DNA from 4 places in the Blautia sp. SF-50 genome. Region 1 is predicted to be linked to each of the others. Evidence: riboswitches for the same ligand, from Rfam matches in the RefSeq annotation. Region 1 holds a riboswitch; each other region holds the start of a gene.
What was found. Region 1 has a riboswitch for cobalamin ahead of BLP57_RS06260 (sirohydrochlorin cobaltochelatase). Riboswitches for the same ligand answer to the same signal wherever they lie in the genome.
Positions count from the first base shown of each region.

Region 2: another riboswitch for cobalamin. It lies ahead of BLP57_RS09360 (ABC transporter substrate-binding protein); the one in region 1 lies ahead of BLP57_RS06260 (sirohydrochlorin cobaltochelatase).
Region 3: another riboswitch for cobalamin. It lies ahead of BLP57_RS10630 (ABC transporter permease); the one in region 1 lies ahead of BLP57_RS06260 (sirohydrochlorin cobaltochelatase).
Region 4: another riboswitch for cobalamin. It lies ahead of nikB (nickel ABC transporter permease); the one in region 1 lies ahead of BLP57_RS06260 (sirohydrochlorin cobaltochelatase).

Region 1 is NZ_FMUW01000007.1:69,150-71,355, forward strand. Features, by position in the region: gene BLP57_RS06260 (sirohydrochlorin cobaltochelatase) at 1-1,274, opposite strand, end outside; cobalamin riboswitch at 1,437-1,611, opposite strand; gene BLP57_RS06265 (NAD(P)/FAD-dependent oxidoreductase) at 1,931-2,206, opposite strand, start outside.
Region 2 is NZ_FMUW01000012.1:64,092-66,297, reverse strand. Features, by position in the region: gene BLP57_RS09365 (FecCD family ABC transporter permease) at 1-10, opposite strand, end outside; gene BLP57_RS09360 (ABC transporter substrate-binding protein) at 25-1,119, opposite strand; cobalamin riboswitch at 1,226-1,515, opposite strand; gene pcrA (DNA helicase PcrA) at 1,617-2,206, opposite strand, start outside.
Region 3 is NZ_FMUW01000015.1:42,821-45,026, forward strand. Features, by position in the region: gene BLP57_RS10625 (MATE family efflux transporter) at 1-462, shown strand, start outside; cobalamin riboswitch at 610-783, shown strand; gene BLP57_RS10630 (ABC transporter permease) at 920-1,849, shown strand; gene nikC (nickel transporter permease) at 1,865-2,206, shown strand, end outside.
Region 4 is NZ_FMUW01000009.1:48,615-50,820, forward strand. Features, by position in the region: gene nikC (nickel transporter permease) at 1-309, opposite strand, end outside; gene nikB (nickel ABC transporter permease) at 310-1,248, opposite strand; cobalamin riboswitch at 1,433-1,621, opposite strand; gene BLP57_RS07605 (M14 family metallopeptidase) at 1,906-2,206, opposite strand, start outside.

The DNA of each region.
Region 1 (2,206 bases):
GCAGAATCAGCCTCTGTATCTGCTGCTGCATCAGAATCTGCGGACTCCTCAGTGCTTCCCAGAGAATCGATGGCTGCCTTTGTATGCTCTACATAAAGCTTCTCAACTGCTTCGATTCTTCCAAGACCCTCGATCTGGCAGTCAACCTTATCGAAGTTTCCGGATGCTACAAACTGGCTCTTCCAGGAATCCTCCTCATCACCGGCCATATCGTTATTTGCATGGTCTCCGGCAACAACCATCAGCGGACGAAGAACAACGTTCTTGTATCCTGCTTCTTTTACCTTCTCGATAACCTTGTCGCAGGCTGTATCTTCCGGCTTACCCTCTACAGTACCGATGAATGCGTTCTTCAATCCAAGGTTTTCCATCTGTGTCTGCATCTGATCGTATGTAACGTTAGCTGTATGAGATGTTCCATGTCCCATGAATACGAATGCTGTGCCAGCCTCAGCTGCTGCATCCATGCTGTCAAATCCGGCCTCTTTGCAAGCCGTATCTGTGATTGCCTGAGCAACGGCTTTCTTGTCATCATTGATCACAGTTGCATCGTCTCCAACCTCACCGAGCATTGGCTCTGCGATAGCTACAGACTCGAATTTATCTTTATAGCCATTGATCGCTTCTGTCATCTCATCGTACTCAGCACCATGCATCAGATGGGTAGGCTGTACAACCAGATTCTTAACACCATTCTCTACTGCACGGTCAAGAGCCTGCTGCATGTTATCGATCACTTCATCATCTCTTGCCTCTACATGGTTGATGATGATCTGTGCTGTAAATGCTCTTCTTACAGACCAGTCCGGATAAGCTTCTGCAAGAGCATCCTCGATTCCCTTGACATCCTCTGCACGGCTGTCATTGAAGGAAGTACCAAAGCTTACAACAAGAAGTTCATTCTCACCGATCTCATCCTGGTTACGCGGATCGTCCTTGGAAGCATCTCCTGTGTCACGTCCGAAATAATCCGGATCTGCATTCTCACCCTCTACCAGTTCTTTCTGAGCATCTGTCAGAGCATCCCATGCTTCTTTGGCTGCCTTGCAGTCCTCATCTGTTGTGTCGTTTCTTTCCTGTACATAGATCTTGTCGATCAGAGCTGCTACATTATCTGCTGCTTCCTGATCTGCATCAGAAGCCTCTGTGGTATCAGCTGCCTCAGCGTTCTCTTCTGTAGCAGAATCCTCTGCTGCCATTGCTGTTGTAGCCGCACCCATAGAGCATGTCATGGAAACTGCGAGCATCAGAGCTAACATTGTTTTTCTTTTCATTTCTCATTGTCCTCTTTTCATGTATTTCCAGAATACTGATATGTACAAAAAAGCAGCAGCTCTCTGCGGCCGCCTGCTCACACATGATTCTCTGCGCAATACAAATACATAAAAAGAAGTTCTGTATTGTTATGGAGAATACCGATTCGTAAACCGCGAATCCCTGAATCTCACAATAAGGCAGTTCTCCTGACTTGGTTCCACGCTGCTTTCCCTTCCCGGTCTCCCAGTGGTTATAAAAGCAGCTCCCCTTTCACAGTGACGGTATCGTTCCGGATTCTCACCGGATTCTCTTTTGCACATCCGACTGGATGCAACCTTATCATTATAACATTTGCACATATTTTCTTTTACCTGGTTATCTAACTTTTACCACAAACTCATAAATTTGTCAAGATTGATGTCAGACGATTCACGATTTTCTGTGATCTTCACTCACAAAAAATACCTCGCGAATTATTACCAGTGAACAGTAACCGGTTTTCTCCCTGTATCTGTCAGTTATTATCAGAATACTTTCTCCAATATTCATGCATATCCTGCATAAAAAACAGCCCCTTTCTGTCATCACCCTGATATCAGAAATGGACTGTCTTACACTGGATATTCGCAATCCGCTTTGCTACTTGCTCATAACAGATAAACTGCTCTGCAGTTTATCTGTTAAAATACTCCTGCTCCAGGTATCTGGCTACGTAGACTCCGCTGGCAGATGCATGGGACAGAGAATGGGTCACGCCGCTACAGTCTCCGATAACAAAGAGACCCTTGTGGCAGGTTTCCAGATTTTCGTCGATCTCGACCTCCATGTTGTAGAATTTAACCTCAACGCCATAAAGCAAAGTATCATCATCTGCGGTTCCCGGTGCGATCTTATCCAGAGCATAGATCATCTCGATGATGCCATCTAGGATACGTTTCGGCATAACAAG
Region 2 (2,206 bases), on a different contig from region 1:
TTTCTTTCACTGCATTTTCTCCGATCAGTCAAGATTTACGTCCGGATATAATCCCTTTGCAAAAGTTTCGATTCCGTCCTGGGTACGTGTTGCACTTGCATACATCTCACTGAGCATGATCGGGTAAACACGTCCGTTCTTTACTGCGTCAAGGCTCTTCAGGGACTCATCATCCTGGATCACTGCAAGCTGGCTGTTCTTAACAGTTTCCGGATCATCTCCTGCATATGGCATGTAAACCACAAAGATCACGTCAGGGTTGGCTGCGATGATATCCTCTTTTCCAACGGTGGAAGCATCCGGGTTTGCAAGAGTTGCGCCTAACTGTGTTACCATATCTCCGCCAAGGCTCTTTACGCCATAGTTTGTGATGTCATCTCCAAGAGGCTCCAATACCATTACGCTTGGTTTGTCTTTTACATCTGCAGTTGCAGTAAGAGTTTTGTCGATCACTGCTTTTGCATCATCAACGATAGCCTGTGCTTTGTCCTGTACATCGAAGATCTTTCCGATATTTAAGATATCTGTGAATTCATTTTCCAGTGTTCTGTCGCCGTCCGGACGAGTATTGGTGTTGTAGTAGGTGTTGCAGCCTTTGTCGATCCAGTCTGTTACATTTCCCAGATTCTTATCAGAGAAAAGAGAGCTCCAGGATAAGATCATGTCCGGCTCCAGCATTGTTACAGTTTCAAGGGATGGGGTAAATTCGTCAAGATAATTTGTTTTTGAGAATGCTTCTTTGAGATCTTCCGGAACTTCATTATCAAGACCTGCGGTAGCTACCAGGTGGTCTTCCAGACCAAGTGCGAGCATAGTCTCAATGCTTCCCTGATATACAGCAAGGACTTTTTCCGGTGCTTTTTCATAAGTGGTTTCGATTTCGTTTCCATCGTAATCATAGGTTGTGATGGTCAGAGGATATTCTGTCTTGGTTGCCTCTGCGGAAGAATCTTCGGTGTCTGCAGACTCTGTACTGTCTTCTGCTGCCGGCTGGTTGTCTTCCTTGATGGTCTCGGAGTCTGCTCTCTCTGCGGCATAAACAGCCGGAGCTGCTGATACGGTCATTGCCGCTGCCATTACCATTGCCATGATTCTTGTGGATACATACTTGTTTTTCATTTCATTTCCTCTCTTTTCGCCTGTTTTATCTCCTGTTTCCTATGGGTAATCGAAAAGATGGGACTTCATAAAATCTGCACGGAACACTTTGTACGGAAGCTCCCACTTACATACTGTCAAGCAGGTTTCCTGACTTACAGACTCAGAAAAAACTCCGCAAAATAAAAACTGATACACCATTCATCTTTTAGCCGATCATGAATGATGTATCAGAATTTTCTCCAGAATCTCTCTGACATCGGGATTTCGCCTTCTCACATGAGTTTCTGCAATGGCATGTGAAATCCCTTCTTCTGTATACAGTGGCCGCAACCGCTCAGGCTTTTTACCCGATTCCCTCTCACAGTATCCGGCAGCATATGTGCCGGTGATACTGTTCACTTCACAGCAATTCAATTACGCTGATACTGATTCTAACATACTGATTTTCCAATTACAACCTTGAGGCCGGATTTTTACAGTTTTTTGCAGAAATAGTCTGCCCGGAGAAATCCCTCTCAGATCTTTTTCAGCTTGGCAAAACCGGCGAACATTTTTTTCACGCCGACTTTGTCAAAGTCTACCGTCACTTCGTAGTCTCTGCCGCCGTCTGCGATATTTTTTACGATACCGACTCCGAATTTCACATGACGGACCGTGTCTCCCTCACCATAGTCCAGGCTGTCCGCCTTCTTCACTGTGAAATCTTTTTTCTGCAGGGTGCTCTTTGCCTGGAAATTCATTTTCATCTGGGCATAGGCGTTTTTCGGAGATACGATATCATCTACTCTGGGCTTTTTCTCCTGAATGGTATGTCCAAGATCTACCAGCTCCCGTGGAACCTCCCTTACAAAACGTGACACACGGTTATACTGAGTCTCCCCACGGATCATCCGCTGTTTTGCACAGGTTAAAGTCAGTTCCTTCATGGCACGGGTGATCCCCACATAACAGAGCCTTCGCTCCTCCTCGATATCCGACGGATCACCGGACCAGATGGAAGCATACCCCGGAAAAACACCGTCCTCCATTCCCACGATAAATACATTGGGGAATTCCAGTCCCTTGGCACTGTGAAGGGTCATCAGCAGCACATAATCCTGATCCG
Region 3 (2,206 bases), on a different contig from region 1:
GGCCAGAATCTTGGTGCAAAAAAATACCAGAGGATTCGAAAAGGCGTGCGCAGCGGCACTTATATGGCAGTGCTCACTTCGGCTTTCATTTCCGGCATGATGGTACTGTTTGGACGTAATGTACTGTCCCTGTTTGTATCCGGTGAACCGGATCAGACCCGACAGGTATTGGATATAGCATATAAGTATTTGTTTATTATGGCTGTCTTTTTGTGGGTGCTGTATCTGCTGTATGTGTATCGTTCCGCTATCCAGGGCCTGGGTAATACTTTGATTCCGCTTGCCAGCGGCATTGCAGAATTTATAATGCGTGTCAGTGTTGCGCTGCTGCTGCCAAAACTGATCGGTGAAGATGGAATATACTATGCAGAGATCTGTGCATGGAGCAGCGCAGCTGTTTTATTATTCGTAAGTTATATGATCATTATACGGAAATATAAAGAAGTCACCGTTCATACATAATGTTATTTACTTAAGAGATTTATAATAATACAGGCAGAAAATATCCGGGTTTCACTATGAAATGTTCAGATATTTTATATTTGACAAAAAACTATTTATATAAAAAGAAAAGTATGATATTATAATATTTATTCATTGCAACTATGAAAATTGAATAGTCAGAAGGGTGTACAAAGTACTTAATAAGGAATCTGGTGAAATGCCAGAACAGCCACCGCTACTGTGACAGGGACGAAAACCAAAATATCACTGGAGAGATCCGGGAAGATGGTAAGTAGGAAGAACTGGAGTCAGGAGACTTGCCTTTTTGACAGAAGAATTCTGATTCGGATGGGATACAGAAGGAATAAGCTCTGCCTGAGGTAGAGGTTTGTTTTTTGTGCTGATATGATGCTGGATCATATCAGCTTTTTTTATTTTAACCGAATAAACAGATGAAAAATGAGGAGAGATGAAGATGGGAAAAGTAATTGCAAAGCGTTTTATATTTATGATTCCGGTAGTGCTGGCGGTTACATTTATTATTTTTATGCTGAGTTTTATATCGGCAGGTGATGCTGCCAGAGTGCTGGCGGAGAAAAAATATGAGCATCCGTCACCGGAGCAGGTAGAAGAAGTACGGCATGAGGAAGGACTGGATCAGCCGGTGCTGGTACAATACGGGAAATGGCTGGATCAGGCACTTCATGGCGATTTTGGAAAATCATATTCTACCAGAAAACCGGCTTTTGAGGAATTAAAAAGATATTTTCCACAGACATTTAAACTGGCAGTTACTTCGTTTTTATTGTTGATGATCGTATCAGTCCCTCTTGGAATTTTGTCGGCAATTTATGAAAACAGAGTTCTGGATAAAGTCATTCGCATTTTGTCGTCCCTCAGTGTATCTATGCCGTCTTTCTGGATCGGTCTGATGCTGCTCTATATATTTGGAGTAAAGCTAAAAGTGATTTCCGTGATCGGAGGAGATGCCGGAGGCATCCCGATTCTTGCGGCATTTGCCATGGATATCAGTTTCTTTGGAATTATGACGAGATTGATCCGTACCAATATGATACAGGTGCTGAAGCAGGATTACATACGTGCCAGCAGAGCTAAGGGATTGTCATCTGTAAATGTAATTTTGCGTCATGGTCTGAAAAATATCCTGATTCCTGTGCTGACACGTCTGGTATCAATTGTGATCGGTTTTTTCTGTGGCTCAGCTGTGATAGAAAGTATTTTTTCAATTCAGGGAATCGGAAATCTGGCATTGAAATCCGTGATCTCAAAAGACACTCCGGTGCTGCAATGTTTTATCTTTATTCTGGCTGTTGGCATTGTAGTATTAAATTTTCTTGTGGATATCGCCTATTCTGCGATTGACCGGCGAATCCAGTTAAAGTAAAGGAGAGATCATAGAATGGGAAGCAGAAGAAAGCAGAAAACAGAAAAAAGCATGATCCAGAATCTGTACTGGAAACAGGTATTCCGGTCACCGAAAACAAAAATAGGATTGATGGTGGTCATAATTTTTGCATTGGCAGCTATTTTTGCACCTGTACTGGCGCCGCATGATCCGCTGCTTGTGGATGTTTCGATAAAATTAAAGAATCCGTCGGCGGCATATCCTTTAGGTACTGATCAGCTGGGACGATGTATTTTATCAAGACTTCTCTGGGGCAGCCGATATTCACTGAGCTACAGCTTTACGGTGCTTCTGATCACCGTATGTGTCGGGGTGCCAATCGGACTGTTTGCCGGA
Region 4 (2,206 bases), on a different contig from region 1:
GCCGAAATATCCGGCAATAACTCCTAAAAATGTACCGATGACAAAGATCACTGCAACCAGACATAAGGTCATGATCAGAGAGGTTCTTGTTCCGAAGATAACACGGGAAAGAAGATCTCGTCCAAGCTTATCCGTTCCGAACGGATGAGCGGAGCTTGGCTCCTGCAGTGATTCGGTCATAACTGCATTCAGTGGATCATATGGTGAGAGCTGCGGCGCAAAGATCGCAATTCCGATCACCACGAGACCCAGAATGAAGAAAAGAGTGAACTGTTTATTTTCTTTGAATGTTCGTAATACCTTTTTCAATTATCTATCCTCCTTAAGTCTTGGATCGAGATAAGTATAGGACAGATCCACAAGCAGGTTGATGCACATGTACAGGATCGCGATCCAAAGTACATAGCCCTGTACAAGAGGATAGTCACGACAGGAAATCGCCTTTACTGCCATATTTCCCATTCCAGGCCAGTTGTAAATGATCTCTACAACTGCAGTACCTCCCAAAAGACTTCCAAGGGAAAGTCCCAGCAGCGTTACCAGCGGAAGCATAACATTAGGAAGGACGTGTTTCCAGAGAATGACGCTTTCCTTGATTCCACGCATTCTTGCACCTGTGACATAATCCTGATGAAGTTCCTCCAGCACTGCACTTCTTACCTGTCTGGTATATTTTGCAGACATGGCAAGTGCAAGAGTCAGCGCCGGGAGGATCATGGATTTAAAATCCGTACTGCCCCCGGCAACATTGATCCAGCGAAGCTGAACACCAAAGATGCTGAGAAGGATCAGGCCCAGCCAGAAGCTTGGAACAGATACTCCCACAAAGGTAATTCCTCTCACAAAATAATCCGGGAATTTGTTCTGATATACAGCGGCCAGGATTCCAAGCGGTATGGAAATAATGACCATCATCAGAAGTGCCAGCAACGACATCCTCAGCGTCGGCCAGAAACAGGATACCAGTTTATCTGTTACCGGCATTTTGAAAGAATAGGACTGTCCCATATCTCCTGTAACAACACCCTTCAGCCAGGAACCATACTGCACGAGAAAGGGCTGATCAAGGCCAAGCTCATGTCTTGTCTGTTCCAGAAGCTCTGGTGTAGGAAGATTACCACACTCTGTCAGCATGATCTCCGCAGGATCACCAGGTGACAGGTAGGTCAGTCCAAATGTGAAAAAGCTGATTCCAAATAATACAATGATGATCTGGAGAAATCTTTTTCCTACTTGTTTCTTTGTCACGTTTTACTCCTTTCCTCATTTGATGCGATTTTAACATTGCCGTTTTAATTTAGTTAGATAAAAGAAACTATTGGATTCTTAATATGCAGAATATGCATGGAATTTTAGAAAATTTGCACGAAAAAAGCCCGTGACGAAATACGGGCACACAAAATAAATATGCTTCCTATCTTCCGTAAGAATCATTTTAAAACAATTGCAAGCAGGTCTCCTGACTTAGGATCCTTACCCTCAGGCACCTTCCCGGTCTATTTCTCACGTACTCGACCAGTGGTACTTTGTCTGAGGATTCCCCCTTACAGTGACGGGATCGTACCGGATTTACACCGGTTTCCCTATTAATCCTCTCAGAACTTACAACGGCTGATGTGAAAATCAGCAAATGCTGTCAAATTACTGAAACATTATATGATAAAACTATAGTTTATGTCTATGGAAAAATGTTATATTTTTAGAAAACTCATAAATTTTGCTAAAGATGCTTGAATTGTATATATCCCCCATGGGGGATTTGACAATTGGATTTATCTGATCTGCTAAAAAAACACGGAGTTTACCTCGCTATTTTTATAAATAGAATAGCAAATGGTAAAACCCGGTTTTCTTACTGTTTCAATATGATTTCAGACAGAAGCGTTCTGAAAAGGTGGTTTACTATCAGGTCAGAGTCTCCGTGATCGCTGCATATGCGATCATTGGTCCGTCTTCAATAATGTTCAGACTGGCTGTTTGATAAAGTACGACTCCGTTTTCAGTTGCAATAGATGTGTAAAGTAAATTCCCATAGTAATCTCTCAGTTCACCCAGTTCTTCCCCCTTAAAAAAGTATTCTCCAGGCTTCTTGGAAGGATACCAGCATCCGGTATACGGCGCATATTCATAGACTACATTTTCCAGAAGCATCTGACGGTAATGCTTCAGGCCATGACATTTCTTTCCCTGGAGATGAAAAACAAGG